3 regions of the Weizmannia sp. FSL W8-1119 genome follow, and region 3 is predicted to be linked to each of the others. Evidence: a T-box and tRNA genes for the amino acid it is inferred to sense, from the RefSeq annotation. Region 3 holds a T-box; the other regions hold tRNA genes.
What was found. A T-box is a leader RNA that pairs with one kind of tRNA and senses whether it is charged. The one in region 3 lies ahead of NSQ19_RS09335 (valine--tRNA ligase), so its partner is inferred to be a tRNA-Val.
Positions count from the first base shown of each region.

Region 1: it has a tRNA-Val gene. The T-box ahead of NSQ19_RS09335 (valine--tRNA ligase) is inferred to sense a tRNA for this amino acid. The anticodon was not compared.
Region 2: it has a tRNA-Val gene. The T-box ahead of NSQ19_RS09335 (valine--tRNA ligase) is inferred to sense a tRNA for this amino acid. The anticodon was not compared.

Region 1 covers NZ_JBBOZL010000001.1:71,494-76,207, reverse strand. Annotated here, with positions in the region: rRNA gene NSQ19_RS00390 (23S ribosomal RNA) at 1-465, opposite strand, end outside; rRNA gene NSQ19_RS00385 (16S ribosomal RNA) at 785-2,338, opposite strand; tRNA gene NSQ19_RS00380 (tRNA-Ala) at 2,458-2,533, opposite strand; tRNA gene NSQ19_RS00375 (tRNA-Pro) at 2,543-2,619, opposite strand; tRNA gene NSQ19_RS00370 (tRNA-Arg) at 2,624-2,700, opposite strand; tRNA gene NSQ19_RS00365 (tRNA-Leu) at 2,711-2,799, opposite strand; tRNA gene NSQ19_RS00360 (tRNA-Gly) at 2,812-2,886, opposite strand; tRNA gene NSQ19_RS00355 (tRNA-Lys) at 2,960-3,032, opposite strand; tRNA gene NSQ19_RS00350 (tRNA-Val) at 3,040-3,115, opposite strand; rRNA gene rrf (5S ribosomal RNA) at 3,124-3,239, opposite strand; rRNA gene NSQ19_RS00340 (23S ribosomal RNA) at 3,614-4,714, opposite strand, start outside.
Region 2 covers NZ_JBBOZL010000001.1:183,323-188,036, forward strand. Annotated here, with positions in the region: rRNA gene NSQ19_RS00945 (23S ribosomal RNA) at 1-1,064, shown strand, start outside; rRNA gene rrf (5S ribosomal RNA) at 1,232-1,347, shown strand; tRNA gene NSQ19_RS00955 (tRNA-Asn) at 1,355-1,426, shown strand; tRNA gene NSQ19_RS00960 (tRNA-Thr) at 1,433-1,505, shown strand; tRNA gene NSQ19_RS00965 (tRNA-Glu) at 1,517-1,591, shown strand; tRNA gene NSQ19_RS00970 (tRNA-Val) at 1,603-1,675, shown strand; tRNA gene NSQ19_RS00975 (tRNA-Thr) at 1,683-1,758, shown strand; tRNA gene NSQ19_RS00980 (tRNA-Tyr) at 1,764-1,848, shown strand; tRNA gene NSQ19_RS00985 (tRNA-Gln) at 1,913-1,984, shown strand; tRNA gene NSQ19_RS00990 (tRNA-Lys) at 2,031-2,103, shown strand; tRNA gene NSQ19_RS00995 (tRNA-Gly) at 2,144-2,215, shown strand; gene rocF (arginase) at 2,478-3,377, shown strand; gene NSQ19_RS01005 (aspartyl-phosphate phosphatase Spo0E family protein) at 3,484-3,657, opposite strand; gene sigW (RNA polymerase sigma factor SigW) at 3,833-4,396, shown strand; gene NSQ19_RS01015 (zf-HC2 domain-containing protein) at 4,409-4,714, shown strand, end outside.
Region 3 covers NZ_JBBOZL010000001.1:1,893,798-1,898,511, reverse strand. Annotated here, with positions in the region: gene NSQ19_RS09350 (LysM peptidoglycan-binding domain-containing protein) at 1-1,082, shown strand, start outside; gene ysxE (spore coat protein YsxE) at 1,446-2,462, shown strand; gene NSQ19_RS09340 (hypothetical protein) at 2,479-2,670, opposite strand; T-box leader at 2,813-3,041, shown strand; gene NSQ19_RS09335 (valine--tRNA ligase) at 3,097-4,714, shown strand, end outside.

The sequences.
Region 1 (4,714 bases), 1.8 Mb from region 3:
GAGATGGTCCTCCCGGATTCCGGCGGGATTCCTCGTGTCCCGCCGTACTCAGGATCCACTCGGGAGAGAACGAAGTTTCAGTTACAGGGCTTTTACCTTCTCCGGCAGGCCTTTCCAGGCCGCTTCACTTACCCCGTTCTTTTGTAACTCCCATATGAGTGTCCTACAACCCCGGAAGGCAAGCCTTCCGGTTTGGGCTGTTTCCTGTTCGCTCGCCGCTACTTGGGAAATCGCAATTGCTTTCTCTTCCTCCGGGTACTGAGATGTTTCAGTTCCCCGGGTGTGCCCTTCCTGCCCTATGGATTCAGGCAGGAATCCTGTCCGATTAAAGACAGGGGGTTTCCCCATTCGGAAATCTCCGGATCAAAGCTTACGTACAGCTCCCCGGAGCATATCGGTGTTTGTACCGTCCTTCATCGGCTCCTAGTGCCAAGGCATCCGCCGTGCGCCCTTTCTAACTTAACCATAAAAGGTTTAAATCCAAAAATAAGCGATTCTCGGTTTACTTGGTTTATTTCTCCTATCCGGTTTTCAAAGAACACATACTGAAGGATTGGACCTTCAAAACTGAACAAAACGAAAACGCCAAACTTAATTTCGGAAAACCGAAGGTTTTCCTTTTATGTCTAGCTCCGGGCGCTATCGGCTAGCGTATTTCTACGTCTTCTCCCTACGATAAGCGGGCATCGATTCGCCTTTAAGGCTCATCGTGTTTCCTTTATCTCAGTCGAAGACTTCGAAATCCGTACGCCGATGAACGAGCGCCCTACGCTTTTCCCCTTAGAAAGGAGGTGATCCAGCCGCACCTTCCGATACGGCTACCTTGTTACGACTTCACCCCAATCATCTGTCCCACCTTCGGCGGCTGGCTCCGTAAAGGTTACCTCACCGACTTCGGGTGTTACAAACTCTCGTGGTGTGACGGGCGGTGTGTACAAGGCCCGGGAACGTATTCACCGCGGCATGCTGATCCGCGATTACTAGCGATTCCGGCTTCATGCAGGCGGGTTGCAGCCTGCAATCCGAACTGGGAATGGTTTTCTGGGATTGGCTTAACCTCGCGGTCTCGCAGCCCTTTGTACCATCCATTGTAGCACGTGTGTAGCCCAGGTCATAAGGGGCATGATGATTTGACGTCATCCCCACCTTCCTCCGGTTTGTCACCGGCAGTCACCTTAGAGTGCCCAACTCAATGCTGGCAACTAAGGTCAAGGGTTGCGCTCGTTGCGGGACTTAACCCAACATCTCACGACACGAGCTGACGACAACCATGCACCACCTGTCACTCTGTCCCCCGAAGGGGAAGGCCCTGTCTCCAGGGAGGTCAGAGGATGTCAAGACCTGGTAAGGTTCTTCGCGTTGCTTCGAATTAAACCACATGCTCCACCGCTTGTGCGGGCCCCCGTCAATTCCTTTGAGTTTCAGCCTTGCGGCCGTACTCCCCAGGCGGAGTGCTTAATGCGTTAGCTGCAGCACTAAAGGGCGGAAACCCTCTAACACTTAGCACTCATCGTTTACGGCGTGGACTACCAGGGTATCTAATCCTGTTTGCTCCCCACGCTTTCGCGCCTCAGCGTCAGTTACAGACCAGAGAGCCGCCTTCGCCACTGGTGTTCCTCCACATCTCTACGCATTTCACCGCTACACGTGGAATTCCACTCTCCTCTTCTGCACTCAAGCCTCCCAGTTTCCAATGACCGCTTGCGGTTGAGCCGCAAGATTTCACATCAGACTTAAGAAGCCGCCTGCGCGCGCTTTACGCCCAATAATTCCGGACAACGCTTGCCACCTACGTATTACCGCGGCTGCTGGCACGTAGTTAGCCGTGGCTTTCTGGCCGGGTACCGTCAAGGCGCCGCCCTGTTCGAACGGCACTTGTTCTTCCCCGGCAACAGAGTTTTACGACCCGAAGGCCTTCTTCACTCACGCGGCGTTGCTCCGTCAGACTTTCGTCCATTGCGGAAGATTCCCTACTGCTGCCTCCCGTAGGAGTTTGGGCCGTGTCTCAGTCCCAATGTGGCCGATCACCCTCTCAGGTCGGCTACGCATCGTTGCCTTGGTGGGCCATTACCCCGCCAACTAGCTAATGCGCCGCGGGCCCATCTGTAAGTGGCAGCCGAAGCCGCCTTTCCTTTTTCCTCCATGCGGAGGAAAAAACTATCCGGTATTAGCCCCGGTTTCCCGGCGTTATCCCAGTCTTACAGGCAGGTTGCCCACGTGTTACTCACCCGTCCGCCGCTAACCTTTTAAAAGCAAGCTTTTAAAAGGTCCGCACGACTTGCATGTATTAGGCACGCCGCCAGCGTTCGTCCTGAGCCAGGATCAAACTCTCAGTAAAGATGTTTGATAAAAGCTCAAAAAGAATTTGACGTTTCGTTTTGTCCAGTTTTCAAGGAACAATCTCAAACAGCAACTTTTAAATTATAGCACCTATTTATTTAAAAGTCAATGCTTCTTTGGTGGAGCCTAGCGGGATCGAACCGCTGACCTCCTGCGTGCAAAGCAGGCGCTCTCCCAGCTGAGCTAAGGCCCCGAATTTGAATGGTCGGGAAGACAGGATTCGAACCTGCGACCCCATGGTCCCAAACCATGTGCTCTACCAAGCTGAGCTACTTCCCGTATATGGCGCGCCCAAGAGGAGTCGAACCCCTAACCTTTTGATCCGTAGTCAAACGCTCTATCCAATTGAGCTATGGGCGCATACATTGAATGGTGCCGAGGACCGGAGTCGAACCGGTACGGTAGTCACCTACCGCAGGATTTTAAGTCCTGTGCGTCTGCCAATTCCGCCACCCCGGCAAGAGAAAAAAATGGAGCGGAAGACGGGATTCGAACCCGCGACCCCCACCTTGGCAAGGTGATGTTCTACCACTGAACTACTTCCGCAAAAGATGCAGATAACAAAGAATTTCAGGGCGACTTTGAACAGGCTGAAATTCTTATCTCCTGCTAAATATGATGAGCCATGCAGGATTCGAACCTGCGACCCTCTGATTAAAAGTCAGATGCTCTACCAACTGAGCTAATGGCTCATATTTATGGTGGAGGATGACGGGATCGAACCGCCGACCCTCTGCTTGTAAGGCAGACGCTCTCCCAGCTGAGCTAATCCTCCGTATTATGGCCCGGCAACGTCCTACTCTCGCAGGGGGAAACCCCCAACTACCATCGGCGCTGGAAAGCTTAACTTCCGAGTTCGGGATGTATTCGGGTGTGACCTTTCCGCCATCATCACCGGACCTGTATTTTATTTTGGGATGTGTTCCCTGAAAACCAGATGGGAGAAAAAACTGTAAACGGAGAATAGCTTTGGTTTCTAACTTTGAAAATTGTCTAGCTCCAGCGCCTATCGGCTAGCGTATTTCTGCGCTTTCTCCCTACGATAAGCGGGCATCGGCTCGCCTTTAGGGGCTCGCCGTGTTTCCTTTATCTCAGTCGAAAGCTCCGAAATCCGTACGCCGATGACCAAGGCGCTTCCGCTTTTCTATTGTCCAGCTCCGGTGCCTAGCCCCTCAAGGTCGAATAACCTGCCCGCCACGGAGCCAAAAGACGGCTCCATGCCGGTCAGAACATTCGCTTGTCGGGGCTAAACAAGGCACCTTCGCTTTTCTATTTGGTTAAGTCCTCGATCGATTAGTATCCGTCAGCTGCACGCGTCACCGCGCTTCCACCCCGGACCTATCAACCTGATCATCTTTCAGGGATCTTACCAGTTAAACTGTGGGAAATCTCATCTTGAGGGGGGCTTCATGCTTAGATGCTTTCAGCACTTATCCCTTCCGCACATAGCTACCCAGCGATGCCTTTGGCAAGACAACTGGTACACCAGCGGTGCGTCCATCCCGGTCCTCTCGTACTAAGGACAGCTCCTCTCAAATTTCCTGCGCCCGCGACGGATAGGGACCGAACTGTCTCACGACGTTCTGAACCCAGCTCGCGTACCGCTTTAATGGGCGAACAGCCCAACCCTTGGGACCGACTACAGCCCCAGGATGCGATGAGCCGACATCGAGGTGCCAAACCTCCCCGTCGATGTGGACTCTTGGGGGAGATCAGCCTGTTATCCCCAGGGTAGCTTTTATCCGTTGAGCGATGGCCCTTCCATGCGGAACCACCGGATCACTAAGCCCGACTTTCGTCCCTGCCCGACTTGTAAGTCTCGCAGTCAAGCTCCCTTATGCCTTTACACTCTGCGAATGATTTCCAACCATTCTGAGGGAACCTTTGGGCGCCTCCGTTACCTTTTAGGAGGCGACCGCCCCAGTCAAACTGCCTGCCTGACACTGTCTCCCACCCCGGTAAGGGGTGCGGGTTAGAATTTCAATACAGCCAGGGTAGTATCCCACCGATGCCTCCGCCGAAGCTGGCGCTCCGGTTTCCAAGGCTCCTACCTATCCTGTACAAGCTGTACCAAAATTCAATATCAGGCTGCAGTAAAGCTCCATGGGGTCTTTCCGTCCTGTCGCGGGTAACCTGCATCTTCACAGGTACTATAATTTCACCGAGTCTCTCGTTGAGACAGTGCCCAGATCGTTACACCTTTCGTGCGGGTCAGAACTTACCTGACAAGGAATTTCGCTACCTTAGGACCGTTATAGTTACGGCCGCCGTTTACTGGGGCTTCAGTTCAGAGCTTCGCCTTGCGGCTAACCCCTCTCCTTAACCTTCCAGCACCGGGCAGGTGTCAGCCCCTATACTTCGCCTTGCGGCTTCG
Region 2 (4,714 bases), 1.7 Mb from region 3:
CCGGTGCTGGAAGGTTAAGGAGAGGGGTTAGCCGCAAGGCGAAGCTCTGAACTGAAGCCCCAGTAAACGGCGGCCGTAACTATAACGGTCCTAAGGTAGCGAAATTCCTTGTCAGGTAAGTTCTGACCCGCACGAAAGGTGTAACGATCTGGGCACTGTCTCAACGAGAGACTCGGTGAAATTATAGTACCTGTGAAGATGCAGGTTACCCGCGACAGGACGGAAAGACCCCATGGAGCTTTACTGCAGCCTGATATTGAATTTTGGTACAGCTTGTACAGGATAGGTAGGAGCCTTGGAAACCGGAGCGCCAGCTTCGGCGGAGGCATCGGTGGGATACTACCCTGGCTGTATTGAAATTCTAACCCGCACCCCTTACCGGGGTGGGAGACAGTGTCAGGCAGGCAGTTTGACTGGGGCGGTCGCCTCCTAAAAGGTAACGGAGGCGCCCAAAGGTTCCCTCAGAATGGTTGGAAATCATTCGCAGAGTGTAAAGGCATAAGGGAGCTTGACTGCGAGACTTACAAGTCGGGCAGGGACGAAAGTCGGGCTTAGTGATCCGGTGGTTCCGCATGGAAGGGCCATCGCTCAACGGATAAAAGCTACCCTGGGGATAACAGGCTGATCTCCCCCAAGAGTCCACATCGACGGGGAGGTTTGGCACCTCGATGTCGGCTCATCGCATCCTGGGGCTGTAGTCGGTCCCAAGGGTTGGGCTGTTCGCCCATTAAAGCGGTACGCGAGCTGGGTTCAGAACGTCGTGAGACAGTTCGGTCCCTATCCGTCGCGGGCGCAGGAAATTTGAGAGGAGCTGTCCTTAGTACGAGAGGACCGGGATGGACGCACCGCTGGTGTACCAGTTGTCTTGCCAAAGGCATCGCTGGGTAGCTATGTGCGGAAGGGATAAGTGCTGAAAGCATCTAAGCATGAAGCCCCCCTCAAGATGAGATTTCCCACAGTTTAACTGGTAAGATCCCTGAAAGATGATCAGGTTGATAGGTCCGGGGTGGAAGCGCGGCGACGCGTGCAGCTGACGGATACTAATCGATCGAGGACTTAACCAAATAGAAAAGCGGAGGTGCCTTACCAAAGGCACTGGCGCTGAACCATTTTCAAAGTTAGAAACGCATTCTCCGTTTACAGTTTTTTCTCCCATCCGGTTTTCAGGGAATCACATAATTCCTGTTGATAAGCAATGGAAACTTTGTTATAATGATTTTTGTCATTGAGGTCCGGTGACGATGGCGGAAAGGTCACACCCGTTTCCATCCCGAACACGGAAGTTAAGCTTTCCAGCGCCGATGGTAGTTGGGGGTTTCCCCCTGCGAGAGTAGGACGCTGCCGGGCCCGATATTCCGCAGTAGCTCAGTGGTAGAGCAATCGGCTGTTAACCGATCGGTCGTAGGTTCGAATCCTACCTGCGGAGTCATATGCTTCCATAGCTCAGCAGGTAGAGCACTTCCATGGTAAGGAAGAGGTCATCGGTTCGAGCCCGATTGGAAGCTTATATTTTTTTGGCCCGTTGGTCAAGCGGTTAAGACACCGCCCTTTCACGGCGGTAACACGGGTTCGAATCCCGTACGGGTCACCATTTACATATTTGGAGGATTAGCTCAGCTGGGAGAGCGTCTGCCTTACAAGCAGAGGGTCGGCGGTTCGAGCCCGTCATCCTCCATTTGTATGCCGGTCTAGCTCAATTGGTAGAGCAACTGACTTGTAATCAGTAGGTTGGGGGTTCAAGTCCTCTGGCCGGCACCATTTACGGAGGGGTAGCGAAGTGGCTAAACGCGGCGGACTGTAAATCCGCTCCCTCAGGGTTCGGCGGTTCGAATCCGTCCCCCTCCACCATCTCATTTTTTGGGCATGCACTTTGGTGCATTTTTTTGGTGAGAGGGTTCATACTATAGATAATTGGGCCATAGCCAAGCGGTAAGGCAACGGACTTTGACTCCGTCATGCGTTGGTTCGAATCCAGCTGGCCCAGCCTTTTCTATTGAATTGGTTACGCCAATGGATATATAGATTTTTACGAGCCATTAGCTCAGTTGGTAGAGCATCTGACTTTTAATCAGAGGGTCGCAGGTTCGAATCCTGCATGGCTCACTCTTTTCTTTTTTTAAAATATGTGGTATTCTACAAATATGCGGAAGTAGTTTAGTGGTAGAACAACACCTTCCCAAGGTGTGGGTCGCGGGTTCGAGTCCCGTCTTCCGCTTAAAGTTTAAACGCTCAAACCTCTTGATATAAAAGGGTTTGAGCGTTTTTTATTTGTCTGTAAATATTTTTCACTCTATAATACAACTCCAGTGTTGTTGGCGGATGGTTGATGGGTTTTCTGGATTGGTGAAGGAAGGCCCCTTTAAGATGAATAGTCTCACCTCCATTTTCTTGAATAATTATACAGAATTTTGTACAGTTGAGCCAATTGGAAAACAATTTTACAATGATAGATAGAGAGAAGGAAAGGGGACAGTCTGATGGAGAAACATATTGCAATAATGGGGGTTCCAATGGATCTTGGGCAGCGGTATAAAGGGGTAGATCTAGGCCCGCAGGCGATCCGGTATGCAGGTGTGAAAGAAGGACTCGAGAAACTCGGCTGCGCGGTTACCGATTTGGGCAATATTGAAATTGGCAGGGCGGAGCAGCTCCCTGATGACGAAGTCAATGCAAGAAATTTAAAAACGATTGCAAAAGCGAGCCAGTTCATTGCAGAGCATACAGATGAAATTGTAAAAAGCAACCGGTTCCCGCTTATTTTTGGCGGCGACCACAGCATTGCCATTGGGACAATTGCCGGCATCAGCAAACATTACAGAAATCTCGGCGTCATTTGGTTTGATGCGCATGCGGATATGAATACTCCTGAGACAAGCCCTTCCGGAAATGTCCACGGCATGCCGCTTGCCGCCAGCCTCGGGTACGGGCATGCTTCTTTAACGGGCGTTTACGGCTATATTCCGAAACTGAAAGCGGAGCATGTTGTCCTGATCGGGCAGCGGGATTTGGACGAAGGGGAAAAGGATTTCATCCGCAACCTGGGCATTAAAATTTACACGATGGCTGAAATCGACCGGATTGGGATGGAGAGCGTCATGGCAGCAAGCATTAACTATTTAAAAGAAAGAACGGACGGCATTCATTTGTCGCTCGATTTAGATGCGCTCGATCCGCAAGAAGCCCCGGGTGTGGGAACGCCTGTATACGGCGGGCTTCATTTCCGCGAAAGCCGGCTCGCCATGGAGATACTGCACGATGCAAATGCCGTTGTTTCAGCTGATGTTGTTGAAGTAAACCCGATTCTTGACAGCCGCAATCAAACGGCAGAAAAAGCTGTCCGCCTGATTGAAACATTGTTTGGGAAAAAACTTCTTTAAAAAAAGCCCCTATTAGCTGGTGCCCGGCACGCAAATAAAAAAACGGCAAATGATGGACGCTTTGCCGTTTTTTTATTTAAATCTATTCCATGGGTGTTCTGTCCACTTATCCCTGAAGTTTACTGCTTTTCAATTTGTTAAATTGATTGATGAGCTGGTCCAGATGCCTGCTTGCCTGTAAGACCTGGTCGTCCCAATACGCAGTGGTCGAAGCGAGCTGAATCATTTCACGTCTTTTTTCCTCAATTTCCAACATTAAGGCTTGGCTTTTCTGGTTCATCCCTGACTCCCCGTTCGTATTCAAATTTGTAATAATTTTATATCCATTTTACTAAAGATTTAAACATTTTTTCCATAACTTTGCTACAATAGACTTGAATATTTTATTACTTTTTTTGAAACCTTTTCAGGAGAAAATCGTAAAAATAACGTACCGCACAGGGCGGAGGGGGAAAATGGAAGCAATTGTAGACCGAAAAATTAAGCAGGTCATGAAGGGTGACCAAAATGCTTTTAATGATATCGTTGAATTATATAAAGATAAAGTATTCCAAATCTGTTTCCGCATGATCGGGAGCCGCACCGAAGCGGAGGATCTGGCGCAGGAAACGTTTATCCGCGCCTATATCCATATTAAAAGTTTTAAGCAGGAACGGAAATTTTCATCGTGGTTGTACCGGATTGCTACTAATTTGTGTATTGACCGGATCCGCAAGAAGAAGCCGGATTTTTATCTGGATGCGGAAATTTCCGGGACGGAAGGGCTGACCCTTTACTCAATCGTACCGGCGGAGGAAAAGCTGCCGGATATGCAGGTGGAGACACTTGAGATGCAGGAAATGATCCAGCGGGAAATTTTAAAATTGCCGGAAAAATACCGGATTATTATCGTTTTAAAGTATATTGAAGAATTATCTTTAAATGAAATCAGTGAAATGCTGGACATTCCGCTGGGAACGGTAAAAACAAGAATCCACCGCGGGCGTGAAGCGCTGCGAAAGCAATTAGGCAGGCTGTGAGGAGGGAAAAATATGGAGGCATGTTCTGAGAGAATTGTACTGTATATGCATGAATACTTAGATGAAGACATTCCGGAAGACCATAAAAAAATTCTCGAGTACCATTTGGAAACATGCCGCGCGTGCCGGCAGCATTTTTATGAGCTGCAAAAAAGCATCTTTTACGTGCAAAGCCTTCCGAATGTCCAGGCGCCTCCCGGATTTACAGGCCGCGTCATGAAAAATCTTCCAAGGGAGAAAAAACGGATCGGGGCGGGCCGCTGGTTGAAAATGCACCCGTTTCTCGCCTCTGCCGGCTTGTTCTTCATTTTAATGGCA
Region 3 (4,714 bases):
CAGGCGGAAAAAGGCCGGAAAGTGCTTCATGGCAGGCAGAAACAACCGCGCCGGTACGGGATGAATGGCATGGGGATCCGGCGTTTTCCAGTAATAATGAGTCTGCCTCGTTGGCGGAAAGCGGAGTGGTGCAGGACGAATGGCAGGCAGATCCTGAGTTACCTGGTAAAAATGAATCGGCATCGTTGGCGGAGAGCGGAGCGGCGCGGGATGAGTGGCACGCGGAGCCGGGGTTTTCCGGAAAAAACGAATCGGCATCGTTGGCGGAAAGTGAACCAGTGCAGAATGAATGGCATTTCGAAGCGGACTTTCCTGGTAAAAACGAGTCGGCATCGTTGGCGGAAAGTGAACCGGCGCAGGACGAATGGCAGGCCGGCCCGGAGTTACCTGATAAAAATGAGTCGGCATCGTTGGCGGAAAGCGGAGTGGCGCGGGATGAATGGCATGCGGAACCGGAGTTTTCCAGCAAAAACGAACCGGCATCAATAGCAGAAAGCGAATCAGTGCGGAATGAATGGCAGGCAGATCCGGTACGGGACGAATGGCCTCCTGATCAGGAATTGTCCGGAGAAACCGCATCCGTGTCCCGGACGGAGAGCAAAACGGCGCTGAATGAAGAATCTCTTGAGCCGGACGATTCCAGGAAGACTGAACCCGTTTTCCGGATTGAGAGCAAAGCAATGGAAGATGAATCTTCTGCTTATATCGAGCAAGAATCGCCTGAAAAATACGAATCCTCTTCTGAAGCCGGCGGCGAAACGATGGTGGAAGAGTCGCCTGAAAGCGAAGGAAAAACAGAGGAAGAGCCGGAAGAAAAGGATTCGGCTGACAAGAAGAAAAAGAAGCAAAAATACGAATCCATTTCACTTGCCGACTTTTTTGCCCGGAGAGATGAAGAAAAGCCTGCCAAGTTAAAGGTTTGCATCGTCCAAAGCGGGGAGACGCTCGACCAGCTTGCTGAAAAATACAATATCAATGTCCAGCAGATTTTAAGGATGAACCATTTGGAAGTGAATCAGGATGTGTATGAGGGGCAAGTGCTGTACGTTCCCGCCAACGCGCGCGCCGAAAAAAATCACTGAGCCCGGGCATTCACAGGCACGGGCGTCCAGGTGAAGATGCATTGGCATTCAGAGCCTGCGTTAACATAGAATTGACCGCGTAAAGGAAGCGTGCAAAATATGCGTCTTCCTTACTCAGAGTGTGTTTCCGTGAAGGAAGCGTGCAAAAGCGGGGGCCTTGCCTAACCCGGCGTGCGCCTGTGTGAAGGAAGCAGGCAAAACTTAGTGTCTTCCTTAGCCTAAAGCGGTCTATGTTCAGGCATCAAGCAAAATGAAAGTCTTCCGAACCCGGAAGGCGCCTGCGTCCAAGCTGCGGCGAATGCGGCGCCAGCGGGGAATGAAAATGAGCAAGCGCCTATTTTTGAGGAGTAACGCTCTAAGAAGGTGAAACGGGTGACTGACCTTTCGCAGCAGGACATCAATCGGATTGTGAAGCATTACGGCCTGAACACTGAATATGTCGGGCGGTACGGAAAAGTGTATAAAATTTATACCGGCCAGGGTATTTTTGCTTTAAAAAAAATTGCACCGCAAAACGGGATGGGATTTATCCGGCATGTCCAGTCCCTGTACCAGCGGGGGTATAACCGTATTGTCCCGGTCTATCCCACGTTGGACGGCCGTTACGGGGTGCTGTATAACGGGGCATTGTACTATTTAATGCCCTGGCTGCCAAACGAAGAAAAAGAAGCACGCGGCGAGAAACATCAAAAAATGTTCAGGGAACTCGCGCGCCTGCACAGCTTGTCCGTCAAAGATACGGAGGTCTCAATAGAAAAACGGCGGGAATACTATGAAGAAACCCTTTCCCGCTGGTACGGGCAGCAGGATTTTTTAGAAGAGTTCCTTGAACGGTGTGAAGAGCAGGTCTATATGTCCCCGTTTGCCCTGTTGTACTGCACCTTTTACAATGAAACGAACCAGGCGCTCAAATTCTCGATCCAGCAGCTGGAAAACTGGTATGAACAATCGAAAGAGATGGAGAAAGCGAGAACGGTGACCATCCACGGAAAAATTTCAACGGAGCATTTCCTGTACGATGAACGCGGGCTCGGATACTTCACCAATTTCGAACTGGCAAAAACCGCTGCGCCTTTTTATGACCTGCTTCCCTTCTTGTCGCGGGCGCTCGACTCCTATCCGAGCCGGTTTGACGACTGCGTGGACTGGGTGAAGACCTACTTCAGCTATTTTCCGCTTAAGGAAGATGAAAAAAGCTTATTTTTCAGCTATCTCGCTTATCCCGCACCGATCATCCAAACCGTGGAGGAATACTTTGCAAATGAAGGGAAACGCCATGAAGCGAGAGCAGTCGCGAAACTGCAGGAAAAGTACTGGCGGATGAAAAATACCGAGTATGTCGTCATGCAGTTGTCACAAGGGACCGCCCCCGCGTCATGAAAAGCAGGGACGGCCATTAAAACCATTCATACTGGAACCCGAGATAAATGAGAATAAATATGGCAAGCAGCAGGACGTCAAACGTGGTCGGAAAAATAATCGTGCGGATGGCCTGAAAGACGGAGAACGGAAGAATCAGCTGCTTGCACACTTTTTTTGCATTCCGCCCCCAAGTACGGACGGCCTGTTTGTCAATTTTTTTCTTCATCATCATCCACCTATCCCTCAAAGATAATGTATGAAAAGCGGGCGGATAAGTGAATCCGTTGCATATTTTTTCTAAAAATGGGCAATGCTATTGACGATTTTCAAAAAAACCGATACCATAAACTATAGCCAATTTCAAAAATCAAAATACAATGAACGGGAAGAGTACAGATTTTGTTTCCATGCAGAGAGGGGAATCAGCTGCTGAAAGATTTCCTATGCGAAACAGGCTGGAAGGTCGCCCGGGAGTAGCTTTTGTGAACCCGATAATAGCAAAAGCCGGCGAAGTGCCGTTAATGACCCGAGAGTGCCGGGCATCCGTTTGCCCGTGAAAAAAGGTGGTACCGCGAACAGACTCCTTTCGTCCTTTTATGGCGAAGGGAGTTTTTGTGTTTATCCGCAAAAAACGCAGAAAGGAATGATACAAATGGAACAGCAGGACATCAGCATGCCGACCAAATATGATCCGCAGGCTGTTGAAAAAGGGCGCTATGAATGGTGGGTGAACGGCAAATTTTTCGAAGCAAAAGGCGATCCGGAAAAGAAGCCGTACACGATTGTGATTCCGCCGCCGAACGTAACCGGCAAGCTCCATCTCGGCCATGCCTGGGATACGGCTTTGCAGGATATTTTAACCCGGATGAAACGGATGCAGGGCTATGATGTGCTCTGGCTGCCGGGGATGGACCACGCCGGGATTGCAACGCAGGCAAAAGTGGAAGCCAAACTGCGTGAAGAAGGCAAATCCCGCTATGACCTCGGCCGCGAGAAGTTTACGGAAGAAGCATGGAAGTGGAAAGCGGAATACGCTCACTTTATCCGCAAACAATGGGCGAAACTCGGCCTCGGGCTCGATTATTCGCGCGAACGTTTTACGCTCGATGAAGGGCTGTCAAAAGCTGTAAAAGAAGTATTTGTTTCGCTTTATAAAAAAGGCTTGATTTACCGCGGCGAGTACATCATCAACTGGGACCCGGAAACGAAAACGGCGCTTTCCGATATTGAAGTAGTCTACAAAGAGGTGCAGGGCGCATTTTACCATCTGGCATACCCGTTAAGCGACGGTTCCGGCACGATTGAAATCGCGACAACGCGCCCCGAAACGATGCTGGGTGATACGGCGGTCGCTGTCCACCCGGATGATGAACGCTACAAACATTTAATCGGGAAAACGATTGTATTGCCAATCGTCGGCCGCGAAATTCCGATTATCGCAGACGAGTATGTTGATATGGCATTTGGTTCCGGCGCCGTAAAAATTACACCGGCCCATGACCCGAACGACTTCGAAGTCGGGAACCGCCACAATCTCGAACGCATCCTTGTGATGAACGAGGACGGCACAATGAATGAAAATGCCGGAAAATACAAAGGCATGGACCGGTTTGAATGCCGCAAACAGATCGTGAAGGACTTGAAAGCACTCGGCGTTCTTGTCAAAGTGGAAGACCATCTCCATTCGGTCGGCCATTCCGAACGGAGCGGCGCGGTTGTCGAACCGTATTTGTCCACGCAATGGTTTGTGAAAATGCAGCCGCTCGCTGATGCCGCGGTAAAACTGCAGGCGTCGGAAGGAAAAGTCCATTTTGTGCCGGAACGCTTTGAAAAAACCTACTTGCACTGGATGGAAAATATCCGCGATTGGTGCATTTCGCGCCAGCTCTGGTGGGGCCACCGGATTCCGGCCTGGTACCATAAAGAAACCGGCGAAGTATATGTTGACACCGAGCCGCCCCGTGACATCGAAAACTGGGAACAGGATCCGGACGTGCTCGATACGTGGTTCAGCTCGGCGCTCTGGCCGTTTTCGACAATGGGCTGGCCTGATGAAGAAGCGGAAGACTACAAGCGTTATTATCCGACCGATACGCTTGTGACCGGCTATGATATCATTTTCTTCTGGGTATCGCGGATGATTTTCCAGGGGCTTGAGTTTACCGGCAAACGCCCGTTCAAAGATGTCCTGATCCATGGCCTTGTCCGCGACGAGCAGGGGCGGAAAATGAGCAAATCGCTCGGCAACGGCGTCGACCCGATGGAAGTAA